Myxosarcina sp. GI1: one gene and its partners. The main gene of each other region encodes a partner of the protein of the gene in region 2 in a complex. Links are inferred from orthologs where the notes say so. Each region holds a gene or a part of one and is shown on either strand. Other genes may lie near its edges. The genes, in order: KV40_RS10170, nuoB and nuoH.

Evidence for each region.
Region 1: the proteins of nuoB (region 2) and KV40_RS10170 are in contact, whole or in part, in a cryo-EM structure (PDB 6KHJ), measured with the Thermosynechococcus vestitus proteins. The link is inferred for Myxosarcina sp. GI1 from one-to-one orthologs. Residues at the interface, in WP_011056552.1 of Thermosynechococcus vestitus: Leu46, Met47, Tyr48, Thr50, Ala51, Cys52, Phe54, Ile55, Glu56, Ala58, Ala59, Ile61, Gly62, Ser63, Arg64, Phe65, Asn76, Pro78, Thr89, Thr91, Lys93, Met94, Ala97, Leu101, Met123, Phe124, Ser126, Asp127, Ser128, Tyr129; in WP_011057128.1 of Thermosynechococcus vestitus: Pro17, His18, His19, Pro20, Ser21, Met22, Val25, Arg27, Met29, Thr31, Ile38, Asp39, Cys40, Glu41, Pro42, Val43, Ile44, Gly45, Tyr46, Leu47, His48, Arg49, Gly50, Met51, Lys53, Ile54, Asn57, Arg58, Pro65, Tyr66.
Region 3: the proteins of nuoB (region 2) and nuoH are in contact, whole or in part, in a crystal structure (PDB 6Y11), measured with the Thermus thermophilus proteins. The link is inferred for Myxosarcina sp. GI1 from one-to-one orthologs. Residues at the interface, in WP_096411117.1 of Thermus thermophilus: Arg16, Glu17, Gly18, Leu24, Leu27, Val28, Trp30, Gly31, Arg32, Asn34, Ser35, Trp37, Thr54, Asp55, Ala56, Asp59, Ala61, Arg62, Phe63, Gly64, Glu66, Val67, Phe68, Arg69, Ala70, Ser71, Arg73, Gln74, Ala75, Asp76; in WP_096411122.1 of Thermus thermophilus: Arg36, Val44, Arg45, Met46, Gly47, Pro48, Asn49, Arg50, Val51, Leu57, Gln58, Ala61, Asp62, Ile64, Lys65, Ile67, Phe68, Lys69, Glu70, Ile72, Val74, Glu223, Ala224, Glu225, His233, Thr234, Glu235, Tyr236, Ser237, Trp241.

The regions. Positions count from the first base shown.
Region 1 is NZ_JRFE01000014.1:731,989-734,786, reverse strand. It holds KV40_RS10170 (NAD(P)H-quinone oxidoreductase subunit H), read right to left. Parts: upstream 2,093-2,798; coding sequence 908-2,092; downstream 1-907. Other genes in the region: KV40_RS10165 (AI-2E family transporter), read left to right, coding at 2,549-2,798; mutS (DNA mismatch repair protein MutS), read right to left, coding at 1-761.
Region 2 is NZ_JRFE01000016.1:251,320-262,023, forward strand. Bases 1,367-4,191 are described here. They hold nuoB (NADH-quinone oxidoreductase subunit NuoB), read right to left. Parts: upstream 3,231-4,191; coding sequence 2,502-3,230; downstream 1,367-2,501. Other genes in these bases: KV40_RS12765 (hypothetical protein), read left to right, coding at 1,367-1,851; KV40_RS12770 (NAD(P)H-quinone oxidoreductase subunit J), read right to left, coding at 1,958-2,509; ndhC (photosynthetic/respiratory NAD(P)H-quinone oxidoreductase subunit C), read right to left, coding at 3,227-3,589; KV40_RS12785 (cysteine desulfurase family protein), read right to left, coding at 3,708-4,191. Outside these bases: nei (endonuclease VIII), read right to left, coding at 1-756; more of KV40_RS12765, read left to right, coding at 1,075-1,366; more of KV40_RS12785, read right to left, coding at 4,192-4,868; KV40_RS12795 (response regulator transcription factor), read left to right, coding at 5,191-5,943; KV40_RS12800 (cell wall metabolism sensor histidine kinase WalK), read left to right, coding at 6,081-7,412; phosphate signaling complex protein PhoU, read left to right, coding at 7,515-8,180; KV40_RS12810 (iron uptake porin), read left to right, coding at 8,591-10,189; phosphate ABC transporter substrate-binding protein PstS, read left to right, coding at 10,468-10,704. UniProt on the Escherichia coli protein: NDH-1 shuttles electrons from NADH, via FMN and iron-sulfur (Fe-S) centers, to quinones in the respiratory chain. The immediate electron acceptor for the enzyme in this species is ubiquinone.
Region 3 is NZ_JRFE01000025.1:21,968-25,903, forward strand. What follows is about bases 1-2,889. They hold nuoH (NADH-quinone oxidoreductase subunit NuoH), read right to left. Parts: upstream 2,060-2,889; coding sequence 941-2,059; downstream 1-940. Other genes in these bases: KV40_RS19545 (NADH-quinone oxidoreductase subunit J), read right to left, coding at 1-150; ndhI (NAD(P)H-quinone oxidoreductase subunit I), read right to left, coding at 269-895; prfA (peptide chain release factor 1), read right to left, coding at 2,270-2,889. Outside these bases: more of prfA, read right to left, coding at 2,890-3,379; rpmE (50S ribosomal protein L31), read right to left, coding at 3,472-3,723; rpsI (30S ribosomal protein S9), read right to left, coding at 3,773-3,936. UniProt on the Escherichia coli protein: NDH-1 shuttles electrons from NADH, via FMN and iron-sulfur (Fe-S) centers, to quinones in the respiratory chain. The immediate electron acceptor for the enzyme in this species is believed to be ubiquinone.

The DNA of each region.
Region 1 (2,798 bases), on a different replicon or contig from region 2:
TCTAGAGAACTAACTTTAAAAGTATCTTTCAATCTCTGGGTTGCTTCTACTAAGGTAAACGATTTTTGCGATCGCAACGAATAACAAAACTGTTCGGGTAGACAGTCGGCTAAGTGTTCGGTCTTTTCTCCAGGACGCAATAAACCACTTATGTCTGGAGCATTAGTAGGAATTAAAATTTCTGACGGTTGCAGTCGCAGGAGTTCTAAAGTCAGATTGGCTAAATCGCTTCCTTGGGTAGTTAAAAATTCGCCTGTAGAAATATCGGCATAAGCCAAGCCCCAGTGTTCTCCTGCCATAACTACTGCCGCTAAAAAATTATTACGTCGAGCTTGCAGCATACCGTCATCGGTCAAGGTACCTGGAGTGAGTAATTTTTGAATCTCCCTGCGCACCATGCGTCGTTCTGCCATTGCTTCTTTAGCATCTTCTACCTGATCGCAAATTGCTACGGCAAAACCTTTTTCCACTAACATAGTGCTGTATCGTTCTAGGGCATGATGGGGTACGCCCGTCATCGCTACGCGCCCAATTTCTTTACCCGCTTCCTTGCTAGTTTGAATTAACTCTAGTTCTCTAGAAATAGTTACTGCATCTTGAAAAAAGCACTCAAAAAAATCACCCACCCGATAGAGCAACAGCGCATTAGGATACTGTTCTTTCACTTCGACATAGTGATGATACATCGGTGAAAGCTTTGCTCGATTTATATCGCGGTAATCGGTAATAATATTTTCTTTTGCTTGCTTATCAGATGCCATAAATCGCTCGATCGCTTGTAAATATTTACTTAATTATGACTTTATCGTAACTGTCAACTCTCTTTAAGTAGAATTAGCAAAATAAAACAACCCTATCTCGCAAGTTTGAGATAGGGAAATTTAAGATAATTAAATTATTATCGCTGTTAACGATCTACCGAACCCATAATGATATCGATGCTGCCTAATATGGGCATAATATCTGCTAATTTAACGCCTTTTAACAAATAGGGTAGAATTTGCAAATTATTAAAGTCAGCAGAACGAATCTTCCATCGCCAGGGGAAAACATTATCGTTACCGACAATAAAAATACCTAGTTCCCCTTTACCGCTTTCGCAGCGAACGTAATGTTCGCCTTCAGGAATTTTAAACGTGGGTGCGACTCGCTTAGCAATGTATTGGTACTCAAAATCGTTCCATTTAGATTTTTTACCCTCCGCCATTTGTCTGGCTTCGAGATTTTCAAACGGACCGCCAGGAATTCCATCTAGTGCTTGGCGAATAATTTTGAGTGATTCGCGCATTTCTCTAATTCTAACCAAATAACGAGCCAAACAATCGCCACCAGTTTCCCAGTGTACTTCCCAGTCGAAGTCGTCATAGCATTCGTAACGATCTACTTTGCGTAAGTCCCACTTGACCCCAGAAGCACGCAACATCGGTCCCGAAAGACCCCAGTTAATCGCTTCTTCTCGACTAATCGTACCTATACCTTCTACACGGCGGCGAAAAATAGGATTGTTAGTAATCAGCTTTTCGTATTCGTCTATTACAGGATCGAAATAATCACAAAAATCATGGCATTTGTCTATCCAGCCATAAGGTAAGTCTACCGCCACTCCCCCAACGCGAAAGTAGTTGTTATTGATTAGTCGCTGTCCCGAAGCCGCTTCCCACAGGTCGTAGATCATTTCCCGTTCGCGGAAGATGTAGAAAAAGGGAGTTTGCGCGCCTATGTCCGCCATAAATGGTCCCAACCAGAGTAAATGGTTGGCGATGCGGTTTAGTTCCAGCATAATTACCCGAATATACTGAGCGCGTTTTGGTACTTCTATACCAGCCAGCTTTTCTGGTGCGTTGACGGTAATCGCTTCGTTAAACATACCTTCAGCATAGTCCCAACGACTGACGTAAGGAACGTACATAACATTAGTACGATTTTCGGCGATTTTTTCCATGCCTCGGTGCAAATAGCCAATTACGGGTTCGCAATCGACAACATCTTCACCATCCAAGGTGACAACTAACCGCAATACCCCGTGCATAGAGGGATGATGCGGTCCCATGTTGAGAACCATAGGTTCGGTTCTGGTTTGTATCTGTGCCATAAAATATGCGATCTTGCCTCAATATGAAATGCTGCTTTAATATATCTTATCGAGTTTCTTCCCTTACAAATAAAGGATTTATTCCAATGGCGATTATAATGCTTTTCAGGCGATCACTGGTAATTGCCAATAAATAACAGCTATATGTACTATGTCCAAAGATCGTTCATTTTAAAAGTAGCTCGATTAAACTGTAAATAATTAAATTTATAGTCTTTGGTTAAAAAAATATTTTGGTTATCGAGCGAAACTTCTTAAAGAAATTAGCTTGACATCAGGTATGCGATCGCAATCTATTTTTATTAAAAATACTCATACCTCAGCTAGTTAATAACCAAATAATTCAATGGTAGAGTCTATAAAGTCGATTTTATTTCAAACTAAAATATTTTTGCTAATAGTTAAATTATTATTTAAATCGCACTTAATTTTTATTACATCAAAGCAGGTGGCATTTTGCGTTTCAGTAATCTGGTAGGCACGATCGCGCTATTAATCGCTATCTATATTCTGTGGCAAATACGCTTTATCGTGCTGCTAGCTTTTGCAGCAGTAGCTTTGGCGACGGCAATTAATTACTTAGTTCATTTCTTGATGAGACTGGGAATAAAAAAAAGAGGGATAGCGATTGTTGTATCTTTAGCTTTGCTAATACTGATTTTTGCTGGTTTTATTTTTATAGTCGTTCCTCCTTTTGTCGATCAGC
Region 2 (10,704 bases):
GGTGCCGCAGACAAAACAGGGTTCTTCTTCGCGATTAAATACCCAATGGCGGTATGCTTGGCGTTTATAACCCTTAGCTTTTAGTTTGGCAGCTAGTTCGATATCATTGGTAATTCCTTTAGTTTGATAAGACTGCTGGGGAATAGCGATCGCCGCTAGGCTCAACTGCTGTAGTTGCCGTTCGCTACAGTCAATTGGTCGCAGAGTAGGATGGACGCGCGCCACAAACAAAATTTCGCTGCGGAGATAATTTCCCACACCTGCTAAAAAATGCTGGTCGAGAAGTAAAGCGGTAAGACGACGTTTTAGAAAGCGTTTATCTTGTAATCTGGCTACAACTGCTGCTGAAGTTGTCCTGTCATTTAATACATCTAATCCGAGGCGACTGAGAAACGGATGGGTGGCGATCGCTTTTTTATCTAATACTTCAATATCCGACGCGCTGTAAAGTAGAGCCGATTTTTTCAAATTGTGAATTGCCAAACGCAATTGACGATTGGTTTGGGGATAATCATGTGCCTGACGAATCATCCATTTACCATAAAGCTGATTGTGACTGTAAATTGCTAGTTGATTGTCGAAGTGAATTAACAAAGCTTTGCCTTTAGCTGCTACTTTTATTACCAAACAGCCTGCAAACTTAGCTTCATAAGGTTTGAGATGTTCAAATGCAAAAAAAATCGTTTCTACAGGAACTGAGGCGATCGCGTCGCTAATTTTATCTGCCTCTAGCTTTACTTCTGGACCTTCTGGCATTATCAATAAAATATTTTTACAAACATATTTATTCTATTAAACCTAATGAGTTTGAAGTTGAGAATTAGATATTTTTTAATTAGATAATAGGCGATTGAAACTTATAAAAGTAATATTCAACCTCCAGAGCGATGTCAATTTAAAACCAGTAAAGATAGTTTAGATATATAACGATGTTGCCCTGTTAAGAATGAGTTTTATAGTTGGGTATGTTTTTCAACTTAGTTTTTAGTTTTTACTTACTTCCAAATATTTTTTCAGGCAACATTCAATCATGTGAAGTCTTCAAACTAACCCTAACAATCAAATTTAACAATTATGTCTGAATCAAAAAAAGAACAGATCGTTACCAAGCTCAAACAGGCTCGTCAAACAGGAGAATTAAAAACAGAAAGAATTCGCGAAATTGTCAGAGAAGCAGTTTCTGAAGCCGTAACCGAAGTAAAAGAAGGTAGAGTGGAAATTGCCACTTTAATTCGTGAAGCGATCGCGGCGGTTACGGAAACTTTCCAGGAAAAAGCTGGCGAAATTAAAGAAGAATTAGCCGCATCAATTGAAGGTGCCATTGACGGTGCCAGCGAAGCCAGACGCAAGGCAATTGTTGAAACTCAAGAAGAAATTCAAACTTTACAGGCGCAAGTCACAACTGAAGAAGACGAACTGCAACAGGAAATTGATGGCGCGCTAACAGAAGTCGAAACTCAAAACGATACTACATCCGATAAAGTTACTCAGGCGATCGCTGAAGCCGTTGTCACCGTTAGAGATAGCGAAGAATTTTCTTTACTACAAAAACGCTATGCTCAACTAAAAGCTCAATTAGCAGTTTTACAGGCTAACCTATCGAGCCGTTATGGGGAGCGTTATGAAGAAGTCAATAAATACCTGGAAGAAGCAAAAACCTGGTACGAAAAAGCTAAAGAAGATCCCGAATTATTTACCGACAAAGTCAAGCAGCGCAGAGATAAGTTCGAGCAAAAATTAGGAGAAACAGGCGGTGCAGCGGCGCGCAAAGAACGGCAGCTCAAGCAGCTATTAAAAGAACTATGGCAGTCTGTGAGAGAAATATTTCAGGAAGAAAAAGTTACTAAATAAAAAGGCAACAGTAAGAATTAATATAGGCTATTTGCTCTAAAGCTGCCTAAAATAAAAATCCTCCCGAATTTGGGAGGATTTAATCGTTAAAGAACAAAATTCGACTTTAATAAGCGTCTTGTAATTCGTAAAAATCAGGAGAGATATAGTCTTTCCGTAAGGGCCAACCTTCCCAATCTTCATTCATTAATATACGCTTGAGATTGGGATGCCCTTCGTAAACAATCCCATACATATCGTAGCTTTCTCGCTCCTGCCAGTCAGCCGCTTTCCAAATCCAATATACCGAAGGAACTTTAGGATTATCTCTAGGCAAAAGTACTTTAAGTCTTACTTCTTTCGGGCGTTCGGCATCATCGCTAACTTCAATCAAATGATAAAAGCTAACCAGTTCTTTCCCTGGACCGAGATCGTATGCTCCCTGACACTGAAGATAGTTAAAGCCGTAGGCATATAGTGCGGTAGCAATGGGAAGTAAAAACTCAGCTTCTACTTCGATTAACTCTACACCGCTAACATCTACAGGTAATGGTTTGTTATCAAAACCGTTTTCGCTCAACCACTTAGAAGTTTCACCAGCTTCAACTATGTCAGTAGCTTCGGCATTTTCTTCAGAATTATTTTCTTCAGAGTTATTGTTTTTTTCTTCTTCAGCCACGCTCTATCTCCTCTTTAGCTTCTTCTAAGGTATCTGGTAATGGCATTCCCATTGCTTCTGCCAGCTCTTTAGGCGGTGCTTGGCGCGTTTGTGATTGCAAATACTTACCGTCGTAATCCGATCTAACCAATTTCATGTTGTGAGCGGTACTGTAATAGCGATGAGTTTGCTCTAGAGCGGCTGCCCTCTCTTGAAGAGACTCATTAGAAACTTTTCTTCGTAGCTTAATAATGGCATCAAATATAGCTTCGGGGCGAGGTGGACAACCAGGAATGTAAACGTCAACGGGAATTAGTTTGTCTACTCCTCTTACTGCTGTAGTAGAGTCGCTACTAAACATACCTCCAGTAATAGTGCAGGCACCCATAGCAATAACGTACTTGGGATCTGCCATTTCTTCATAAAGTCGTACTACCGCAGGTGCCATTTTCATGGTAATCGTACCCGCAGTAATAATTAAATCGGCTTGACGGGGACTAGCACGAGGTATCAAACCAAAGCGATCAAAATCAAATCTCGAACCGATAAGAGCCGCAAATTCGATAAAGCAGCAAGCAGTACCATACATCATGGGCCACAAACTCGAAAGTTTTGCCCAGTTATATAGGTCATCTACTGTAGTGAGAATAATGTTTTCCGATAAGTCTTGCGTAACTTTAGTCGGACTAACGGGATTAATAATTTTTTCTTTTTGTTCTTGCTCGAATAAATTGGAAGTCATGACCACTCCAAAGCTCCTTTTCTCCACGCATACACCAAAGCCACAACTAAAATAGCAATAAAAATTAAGGCTTCGACAAATGCTAATAATCCCAAACGGCTAAAAGCCACTGCCCAAGGGTATAAAAATACTGTTTCTACATCAAAAACTACAAAAACTAAGGCAAACATATAGTAGCGGATATTAAACTGTATCCAGGCACCCCCTACAGGTTCCATACCAGATTCATAGGTAGTGCGTCTTTCGGGACCACCGCCTTTTGGTCTTAGAACTGCCGACGCAGTTAGAGCCAAAGCTGGCACCGCACTACACAGCAGCAAAAAAACTAAAAAATATTCATAACCATTGAGAACAAACAATTTTTATCTCTTACTCCTTAGCCGATGGTGTTCGATTTGTATGATATCTCTTTACTTTTCTTTATTCTAGTAGAGAGTAGGTCAGAGATGAAAAGAAAAACTCCTTTTAAGTGTGAGTTTAACAACATACTAATGGCATTAAACGACTCAAGATCTGCTTGAGTACCATTGCTGTCCAGTCAATATCGGCTGTAGTAGTTTCGCGATCGATTGTCAAACGAATTCCTCGTTTGGCGGTTGCTTCGCTATAGCCCATTGCCAACAAAATGGGACTGGGATTTAATTTTCCGCTATGACAGGCAGCACCAGCACTGATGCCAATTCCTGCCAGATTTAGCTGTCGCACTATAGTTTTACCAGTTACATCACTAGCTGCCAAGCGATCGCTCAAAACAAAACTGACGTGATGGGGAAGACGATACAGGCGATCTCCCGTAGGTATCAAACAAGTACAATCGGCTAGGCGATCGAATAGGCGATCGCGTAACGCCATCAATCTGGGTACTTCTGCACTCATTTCCGCAGCAGCCAGTTCGGCAGCGATGCCCAGAGCGGCGATCGCGGGTACTGCCTGAGTTCCCGACCGCAGTTCTAATTCTTGACCGCCTCCACTTAAAAGCGGTACTAGCTCGATCCCAGAACGAACGTACAGCGCACCCGCACCTTTAATGCCATATATTTTATGTCCCGACAGAGACAACAAATCGACTCCCAACTGCTCTACATTTATGGGCAAACAGCCTGCTACCTGTACCGCATCGGTATGAAAAGGAATTCCCCTGGCGCGAGCAATTCGAGCTAAACGATCGATTGGCTGTAGCGTTCCCACTTCACTCTGTCCGTAAATTATGGAAACCAGAACTGTATTAGAACGGATGGCGGCTTGTAAATCTAACGGTTCTACTCTACCTTGACAATTGACGGGCAGTCTGGTTATCTGCCAACCTTGCCGCTCTAAGATTTCTACTGGTTTGGCGATCGCCGAATGTTCGACGCTAGAAATAATAATGTGTTGGGGTGTTTGATATTTTCGTACTATCCCCAAAATGGCTAGATTGTCTGCTTCGGTTCCGCCAGAAGTAAAAACAATTGATTCGGGTGCAGCGTGGATCGAGCTAGCTACCTGAATTCTAGCAGCTTCTAATCGTGTTGCTGCCTGTTGCCCCCACCCATGCAAACTCGAAGGATTGCCCCATTGTTGGCTCATAACTTGTTGCGCTAGCGCGATCGCCTCTGGACGGGGTTTGGTAGTCGCGCTGCGATCGAGATAAATTTGCATCAATTCAGCGATTTGTAAACATTGAGAAGTAAATTAACTCGCGATCTAAAAAGCGATCGCGATTCGATCGTTCTAACTTTGTTGTCTGACAAAGTAAATAAATACCAAGAAAGTAGCTGTACAAAAAATTTATATTCAAAATATCAAGCTACTGTAACTTTTACTAATTTTAGAATGTTCTTTTGTCTGCTAAGACGAAGTTCGAGTAAATAATTGAGGTGAGTCGAGTATGTATATTATAAGTAATTTTTCAGCTTAGTTAATCTACAATCGACAATCTTAGTGTATATGTAATCATAGGGACAATTAAAAATATCTATTTATGCTATCTCTAGAACTCGAACGCGCTGCTTCTGAATCCGAATTAGCTCAGAAAAACCGCATCTTATTAGTAGAAGATGAAGAATTAATCGGAGAAATGATCGAGGTCGCGCTACAGGCAGAAGGTTATGAAGTTAAAAAGGTTAGGGATGGACGTGCTGCTTTGAATTTGCTGCAAAATCCCGACTCTTCTGAAACTAAGCTAGCTACCGATTTAATTATTCTCGATTTAATGTTGCCCGAGGTTAACGGATTGGATATCTGCCGTTTATTGCGTTATCAAGGAGATATTACCCCGATTTTGGTAATCAGTGCCAAAAGCAGTGAAACAGACCGCGTTTTAGGTTTAGAAGTAGGAGCAGATGACTATTTAACTAAACCTTTTAGTATGCGCGAACTAGTTGCTCGTTGTCGCGCGCTATTGCGTCGCCAGAGATACAGCAATTTATCCTCAACTCCAGTCCAAAAATATCGAGATATCAGTCTCTTTCCCCAGGAGTGTCGGGTATTAGTTCGAGGCACCGAAGTCAATTTATCACCTAAAGAATTTCGGCTATTGGAGCTATTTATGAGTTATCCGCGCCGAGTATGGTCGCGAGAGCAGTTAATCGAGCAGGTTTGGGGACCTGATTTTTTGGGAGATACTAAAACAGTAGACGTTCATATTCGCTGGCTGCGCGAAAAGCTGGAATTAGAACCGAGCCAGCCAGAATATCTTATAACCGTACGCGGTTTTGGATATCGTTTTGGTTAATATCTAATATTTAATTAAAATAAATATTTAGTATAGGCGGCAATCATAAAAAGCTATTCAGTAGAATTTTAGTCTAGTTGTCAATATGATTAGTAACGTAGAGCAAATCGAAGTTACACAAGGACTAAAAAAAACTAATGGCTGCCGTAGAGTTTTGCTTGGGACTATTACTAGGAGTTGCATTTTGTACTTGGCAGCAATACAAATTCAAACAGAAGCTGCGCAAGCTGTTAGCTACTTTTGCCTTAAATGATGAGCCTACAGTTGCCCTACCGATAATTTCTCAGGTGCGGCGCAGGTTGAACGAACTGGATTTACGACGCAGAGAGTTAGAAAGCGAACGAGAAGTCTGGCAGCAGTTAATCGAACGGGCACCTGTTGGTTATCTCCAGGTAGATGCCGAGAATCAACTTTTAGGCTGCAATCTACAGGCACGACAATTGCTAAAAATAGACTATCGGCGAGCCGACCGAATCCGTCTGTTGCTAGAGCTAGTACGTTCGTACGATCTCGATCGCCTGATCGAACAGACTCGTCAACTACAGCAAGTTCAAGAAAAAAAATGGACTTATTACTTTACCCGTTGTGCTAACGACGAAGAAACTCAAGCAACATCTGACTCTGCTGCCTCAACTAAAATTGTCGAATCAATTGCCCTTCAGGGCTTTGGCTTTCCCTTACCTAACGAACAGGTAGGCGTTTTTCTCCTCGACCGCCAGCCGTTAGTAGAATTGTCTCAGTCGCGCGATCGCACTTTTTCCGATCTGACTCACGAACTTAGAACGCCTCTAACCTCAATTTCTCTAGTAGCAGAAAATCTACTGACTAGATTACAAAATCCCGAACGACGCTGGGTAGAACAAATGCTGCGCGAAACTAATCGTCTGAGCGAACTAGTTCGCCAATGGCTCGACTTAACTCAATTAGAAGCAGCACCCCATCGCATTCTTAAATACGAAACCCTCGATTTACATCAGCTAATTTTGTCAGTTTGGCAGATTTTAGAACCGATTGCCAACAAAAAACAGGTAGCTCTAACTTATTTTGGTACTACCAATATATCTCTTGCCGCCGATCGCTCGCGCCTGATTCAGGTTTTGCTAAATCTATTAGATAACGCTATCAAACACACCCCTCCTCAAACAGAAATTATTGTTAGAGTTACTCTGCAACCAGCTACCAAAACTGACATAGAGCAAATAACTATTGACGTAATTGACTCTGGCAGAGGTTTTTCAGAATCCGATCTACCTTATATTTTTGAGCGACTCTATCGAGGAGACAAATCTCGCTTGAGAATCAGATTGCCCGAAACTCAGTCAAATGGAGACGGTAGTGGTTTGGGGCTAGCGATCGCTCAACAAATTATTCGTTCTCATGGCGGCTCAATCTGTGCTAAAAATGACCCTAAAATTGGAGGTGCCTGGCTACAAGTTACTCTGCCTACTGAAAAACCCGCAAAAATTTAGTTGGTTTAGTAATTTACAATACTATTTCTAATAAAATCTTAAACTTTTTTTGTTATCAACAGAGGAGAACTATCATGTTATATAGTAGGATTTTAACAACCCGTGTCATTACCTCAAGCTAATCGTTCGGATTCCAATCAACTAGAGCGTTCTCTTAAAAGAGTTCAGCAAGACGTTTTACGTATGGGAGCTTTAGTAGAAGAGTCCTTGCGCTTGAGTCACCAATGCCTGTTTCAGCGTCATTTAGAAGCTGCTAAAAAGATTACTTATTTAGAAAAGCGCATAGATGCTTACTATCGTCAAATCGAGCTAGATTGTGCTGCTTTAATGACTCTACAAGCACCCGTCGCTCAAGATCTGCGGTTGTTAAGTGCCTTTATGCAGTTGGTGCGCGATCTAGAAAGAATTGGCGATTATGCTCAAGACATCAGCGAAATGACTTTAAAATTAGTCAAGTATCCGCCTCACGATTCTTTAAAAGAAATCGAACTAATGTCCGAACACGTTCAGTTTATGCTAGCTACTAGCTTGGTGGCTCTTGCCGATCTCGACGCTACAGCAGGCAAAAGAGTCAAAGATTTGGACGATACGGTAGATGATGCCTATGAAAACCTGTACGAAGTTCTGGCATATCAAAAAGATATTCAAGGAGTAGTAGAGCCGTTCTTACTTTTAGCGTTAATCGCACGCCATTTGGAACGAATGGCAGACCATGCTACCAATATCGGTCAACGAGTTTCATATATAGTTACGGGCCAGAGAAATTGAGCGGTATCTGACCGACAGAACGCGGTTAGCGCAGCCAGCGGCAAAGCCGATCGCAACTGTTTAACCAACGTTTAAGCTTTGCTTAAACTTGACATTACCGCCAGTTTAGCTTTTTAAATTAAAATCGATGATGAATACAGATAACTGCAAGGCAATTTATCTGGTTTAACTTCTGTGATAATTTACGTCAAGACGATCTAAATCACAGAAAATAGTAATTTAACCGCTTATGGTTAGAGATCGAAACAAAGTTGTTTTTCAAGCCACTTATGCCAAAAAATAATCTGACCATCGGTCGATTTTAGTAGGCAAATTATTGAATATATTGTCAAGCATAGACAATATATTTACGTGGTAACTAAAACTACTGTTTTGTAAATAGAAATCCAATTTAGGTGTGAGGATTACAGATGAGTAAATTATTTTGGCAAACTTTGAAAGTTGCTCCTGCAATATTTGCCGCTTCTCTTTTGACTGCTAATGGGGCAAATGCTCAAGCACTGCCCGAAAATGGTAACGACAGTTCGGTAAACGAAACTTTAGAACGGATCGATCGCTACCAAAATAACTCTACTTCTTCCCAGTCTCAGGTAACTAACGTCAACCAGCTTCGCGACGTATCACCTACCGACTGGGCTTATGAAGCTCTCCGTAGCTTAGTAGACCGCTATGGCTGTATTGCTGGTTATCCCAATCAAACCTATCGCGGCAGTCAGGCTCTAACCCGTTATGAATTTGCTGCTGGTTTAAACTCCTGCTTAAATCAAATCGAGCGTTTGATTGCTTCTTCTGAAGCCGTTACCAGAGAAGATTTAGACACGATGAATCGTCTCGCTCAGGAGTTTGAAGCAGAACTAGCTACTCTTGGCGGTCGTATTGATAATATCGAAAGCCGTACCGCTTTCTTAGAAGACAATCAGTTTTCTACTACTACTAAACTGAGTGGAGAAGCAATTTTCTCTGTTCAGCAAGCCTTTGGTGAAGAGGTTGACTCGCAGACTACCTTCGGCGATCGCGTCCGCTTGAACTTCGATACCAGTTTCTTTGGTGAAGACCGTTTGCGGACTAGATTAGAAGCAGGTAACTTCGACGATATTTTGCGTAGCGACGTTACTGGTACCGATTCAACTCGTCTTGGTTTTGATGCTGGTGGTGGTAACAATATTGCCCTCGACGATTTGTACTATCGCTTCCCGGTAGGCGAAAGGCTGAACGTTTGGGTTGGAGCTAACAGTCTCGATCTATATGACATTCTTGCTGTCGGCAACCCCATTCTAGAAAGTAGCGGTACTGGTGCTTTGTCTCGCTTTAACCGCCGCAATCCTCTCGTACTTAGAGGTACTGAAGGTGCTGGTGCTGGCGTTAGCGCTAGTTTGTTAGACGATAGAATTACCGTAACTGGTTTGTATCTAACTGATAATGGCAACGATCCTGCAGATGGTGAAGGTCTATACAATGGTTCTTTCAGTGCAGGTGGACAAGTTGAATTTTCTCCCATCGAGAATCTAGATTTAGCTTTGACCTATATTCGTAGTTACGAAACTGGTGATAGCGTGGATCTCTCTGGAGGTACAGTTAACGGAGCTGCCGCCGAACCATTTGGCGAGGTAGCTACTGCTGCTAACAAGTTTGGTGGTTCTGTTACCTATAGTTTGGGCGAACGTTTTGTCATTGCTGGTTTTGGTGGCTATGCCGATGCCGAACAGTTAGAAGGCGGTGACGCAAGTGGAGATATCTGGACTTGGGGTGCTAACGTTTCTATTCTTGACTTTGGTAGAGAAGGTGCCGTGTTAGCATTTGCTGGCGGTCAACCTCCCAAATTCACTACCGATGAAGCAGGCATTGCAGAAGACATAGATACTTCCTACATCGTTGAGGCACTTTATAAATTCCCTCTTAACGACAATATCTTAATCACTCCTGGTGCTTATGTAGTCTTCAATCCCAACCACGATGAAGATGCTGACGAAGTTTACGTAGGCGTAATTCGTACTACTTTCTCCTTCTAAAAGTAGTGCCGTTACTGGTTTATTTCAGCTAAATATCATACAGACAAAAATTAGGGTGGACAATGTCCACCCTAAACAGTTTTTTAGCAGGTTGTTAATCTTTTGTTTACCTAATTTTTACTTGTGGATAACTAGCGAAAGTTATTTTGGTAAAGATCTTCAAAAATTAGTAAGACTACCGACCAAAAAGGTTATCCCAGCGAAGGAATTAGCATTTTTTAGTCAATCGCGAAAATTTAATTCAAATTACAAACATAACGAACGAAAGACAAAAATATATGGTTTCCGCAATTTTTTCCAAACGACAGCTATGGTTTGCCCCTCTAATTGCCGTTACTGTCAGTCTTACTTCCTGTGGCGGCGGTCAATCTCCTACTGAGCCTTCATCAGAAGGTGGAACTTCTTCGGGAGGAAGTGATGTTTCTGCATCTCTAACAGGTGCTGGTGCTAGTTTTCCCGCACCTTTATATCAACGCTGGTTTTCTGAATACAACAAAGTAAATCCCAATGTACAA
Region 3 (3,936 bases), on a different replicon or contig from region 2:
GTAAAAACCAGAAATGCTGAGAAAAACCCCTGCCAGTAAAAAAGCTGAGTGAACGATATTAGACAATAAGACTACTCCTAAAGCTGCACCCAACATCATCACGGCTAAAATACCAAAAGAAACTATTTGAACTCCTTCGGCTAAATTCACGCTTGTTCTCCTTTGTTTGTTTGTAGTTTTTCGCTTGATACGGCGAGTTTGTAGCGATCGAGCCAAACACGAGGACTAAACGAGCGCAATCTCATGTTTTATTCTCGATCTTTTTTGTTTACTCGCCTTTTGCTTCTGCTGTTTCTTTTTCTTTTGGTTTGGCAGCTTCAATTTCTTGCTGAATATCTTCAGGTCGTCTGCCAGCCCGTTGTGAACCAGCAGGTAATTGATGGGGTTCGATTATGCCTTTAGGAAGGTAAGCCAGTTCCCGTAAAGGAGTAACCATCGGATCTTGAGTGACCTTATAGGGCAAACGTCCTAATGCTACATTATCGTAATTAAGTTCGTGGCGATCGTAAGCAGCCATTTCGTACTCTTCCGTCATTGAGAGGCAGTTTGTCGGGCAGTACTCTACGCAGTTACCACAGAAAATGCAAACCCCAAAGTCGATACTGTAGTGTTTGAGATTTTTTTTCTTTGCCTGTTTGTTAAATTCCCAATCAACTACAGGTAAGTTAATCGGACAGACACGTACGCAAACTTCGCAAGCGATACATTTATCAAATTCAAAATGAATTCTACCGCGATAGCGTTCGGAAGGGATAAGTTTTTCGTAAGGATATTGAACGGTAACGGGACGACGCTGCATGTGGTCGAAGGTAACAGATAGCCCTTGTCCGATATATTTTGCTGCTTGCCAACTTTCTTGGGCGTAATCTCGAACTTGTTTGAGAATGTTAAACATAATAATTTTGAATTTTGTCAAGTGGGTAATCTACAAAAATGGGATTTAACCACCAAAGGCAATGGGAAAAGTTAATTTGAGAGCGGCAGTAATTAACAGATTGGCAAGTGAAACTGGTAGTAAAAATTTCCAACCGAGATTGAGTAATTGATCGATACGCACCCTGGGTACAGTCCAACGCAATAAAATAGCAATAAATACTAGAAAATAAGCTTTGATTAGGGTCATTAAAATACCTAAAGAAGCAGTTAGAACTTGCAACCAAGGAGTAGTTTCACTAACACCCAACCAATCGGCTAAATTACTCAAGGGAACGATAAATTCCCAACCACCGAGATAGAGAACGGCAAAAACTAATGCTGATAATACTAAGTTGACGTAAGAACCGAGATAAAACAAGGCGAACTTCATGCCCGTGTATTCGGTTTGATAACCAGCAACTAATTCTTCTTCTGCTTCTGGCAAGTCAAAAGGAAGACGTTCGCATTCGGCTAAGGCGGCAATCCAAAAGATAATAAAGCCTACAGGTTGTCGCCAGACGTTCCAGCCCAAAATACCGTAGCCTGACTGTTGTTCGACGATATCGACGGTACTAAGACTATTAGACATCATAGCGATCGCCAGTACCGAAAGAGCTAGAGGAATTTCATAACTAATTGATTGGGCTGCCGCTCTCAAACCACCCAACAGGGAATATTTATTATTGGAAGCATAGCCAGCCATCAGCAAACCAATAGGAGCAATACTAGATAGAGAAATCCAGATAAAAATACCGACATTAAGATCGGTAATTACTAAATTTTGTCCGAAAGGCACGATGAGATAGGACAAAAATACTGGCACTACTACTAGCACAGGACCGAGAGTAAATAGCCAGGGATCGGATCTGGCAGGAGTAACATCTTCTTTAAAAACTAGTTTGATCCCATCTGCTACTGGCTGTAATACACCTAATGGACCTGTATATTCTGGACCGATGCGCTGTTGGGCGGCGGCAGAAATTTTTCTCTCGAGCCAAACTACTACCAAAACCCCAACCGTCGCCCCAATAATCATCAAAATCATTGGTAGGGGTAGCCAAATCGTTTTAGCCAAACCAGCAGAAAGTCCAAATTCTCGTAGAGTTTGGATAAAACTTTCTTGTAGGTCGATTCCTGAGTTCATTGTTTTTAAATCTGTTGGGTAATTGCGTTATTCAATGCAGCTAGATATTTGTAAATTTTTTTTTACACTGCTCCACGATCGGTATTATATCGCTGTCTGTTGGTTAATCTGACAATATGCGTTAGTATTTTCTACTTATTTAATCTTAGATGCAATTGTCTCTAGAAGTATTTGAATGGCAATCACGCCGATTGGTATTTTACTACTTTGTTAAGTCAGGGCTTCTGCTGTGTCGGGTGAATTAGCAAGTTCGGCTAGTCTTTCCTGTTGGTCTTGCGAGATACAAGATTGAATCAGAGTTTCGATATCGCCTTCTAGAGAGTTGGCTAAAGTAAAGTTTTGTCCCAGACGATGATCGGTAATACGATTATCTTTATAGTTGTAGGTGCGAATTTTTTCCGATCGCGCTCCCGTTCCTACTTGCGATCGCCGCATACCCCTGACTTCTTGCTGTTGTTCGGCGAGCTTCATTTCGTAGAGTTTGGCACGTAAAATTTGCATTGCCCGTTCGCGGTTTTGTAGTTGCGATCGCTCTTCAGTACAAAAAATTCTAATTCCCGTCGGCTTGTGCATTAAATCTACTGCGGTTTCTACCTTATTGACGTTTTGACCGCCCGCACCACCAGAACGGGCCGTTTTCATCTCAATATCATTGGGATCGATTTCGATCTCCACATCGTCTACTTCTGGCATCACTGCTACAGTTGCCGTCGAAGTGTGAACTCTTCCGCCAGCTTCGGTTGTGGGAACTCGCTGCACTCGATGCACTCCAGCTTCAAACTTGAGCTTGCTGTAAACCGAATCTCCTTGAATTTCTAAAATTGCCTCTTTAAAACCACCCATATCGGCTAGAGATTCGCTCAATAGCCTGACCTGCCAACTTTGAGTCTCGGCGTAACGCGAGTACATTCTTACTAAATCTCCTGCCCAAATACTGGCTTCGTCTCCACCAGTTCCAGCGCGGATTTCCAACATAATATTTTTATCGTCGTTAGGATCGCGTGGTAGTAGTAAAATTTTTAGTCGCTCTTCAAGTTTCTCTAACTTGGCTTCTAATTCTTCCATTTCTAAACTTGCCATCTCCTTCATTTCAGGATCGCCAGCTTCGCGATAGATTTCTTTGGCTCCTGCTAGCTCTTCTGTAGCCTGTTGCCACTCGCGGTATGTGTTGACAGTTTCTTCTAATGAAGAGCGAGCTTTAGCTATTTTTTGCAGTTCGTCAGGATTGGTGGCAATATCGGGATCTGCCAAACGATGAGTCAATTCTTTAAAAGTTTGTTCTACAGATTTGAGTTTTTCTAACAAATAGGCTTCTGCCATAACCTGAACTCCTTATATTTATGAGGCAAATAAAATAAAACAAACCCAGCAGTCAAAAAACTAACTGCTGGGTTAACACATTAAACTAACTGCTATTTTTTATTGTCTTTGTTATCAGAATCAGAATCGTTGCTAGAGTCAAGCATGCCATATTTACGTAAAAAGCGATCGACTCTCCCTTCTGTATCGATAATTTTCTGCGTACCCGTATAATAGGGATGGTTTCCCGACCAAACATCAACATGAATTTCGGGTTGAGTCGAACCTACCGTCATTACAACTTCGCCGTTACAAATGACTTTGGCATCGGGGTACCATGTGGGATGAATATCTGGTTTAGGCATATTTTTTCTTTATATTAGACTGCGGTTGTTAATTTTATCTAAATAAGATCTATCGTTTGGAGAATTGTGGAGCTTTACGAGCCTTATGCAAACCGTATTTTTTGCGCTCTTTACAGCGAGGATCGCGAGTGAGATAGCCTTCTGTTTTTAGGGGCTGGCGATTGTTGGGATCTTGCTGGCACAAAGCTCTCGCTACTCCTAGTTTAACAGCAT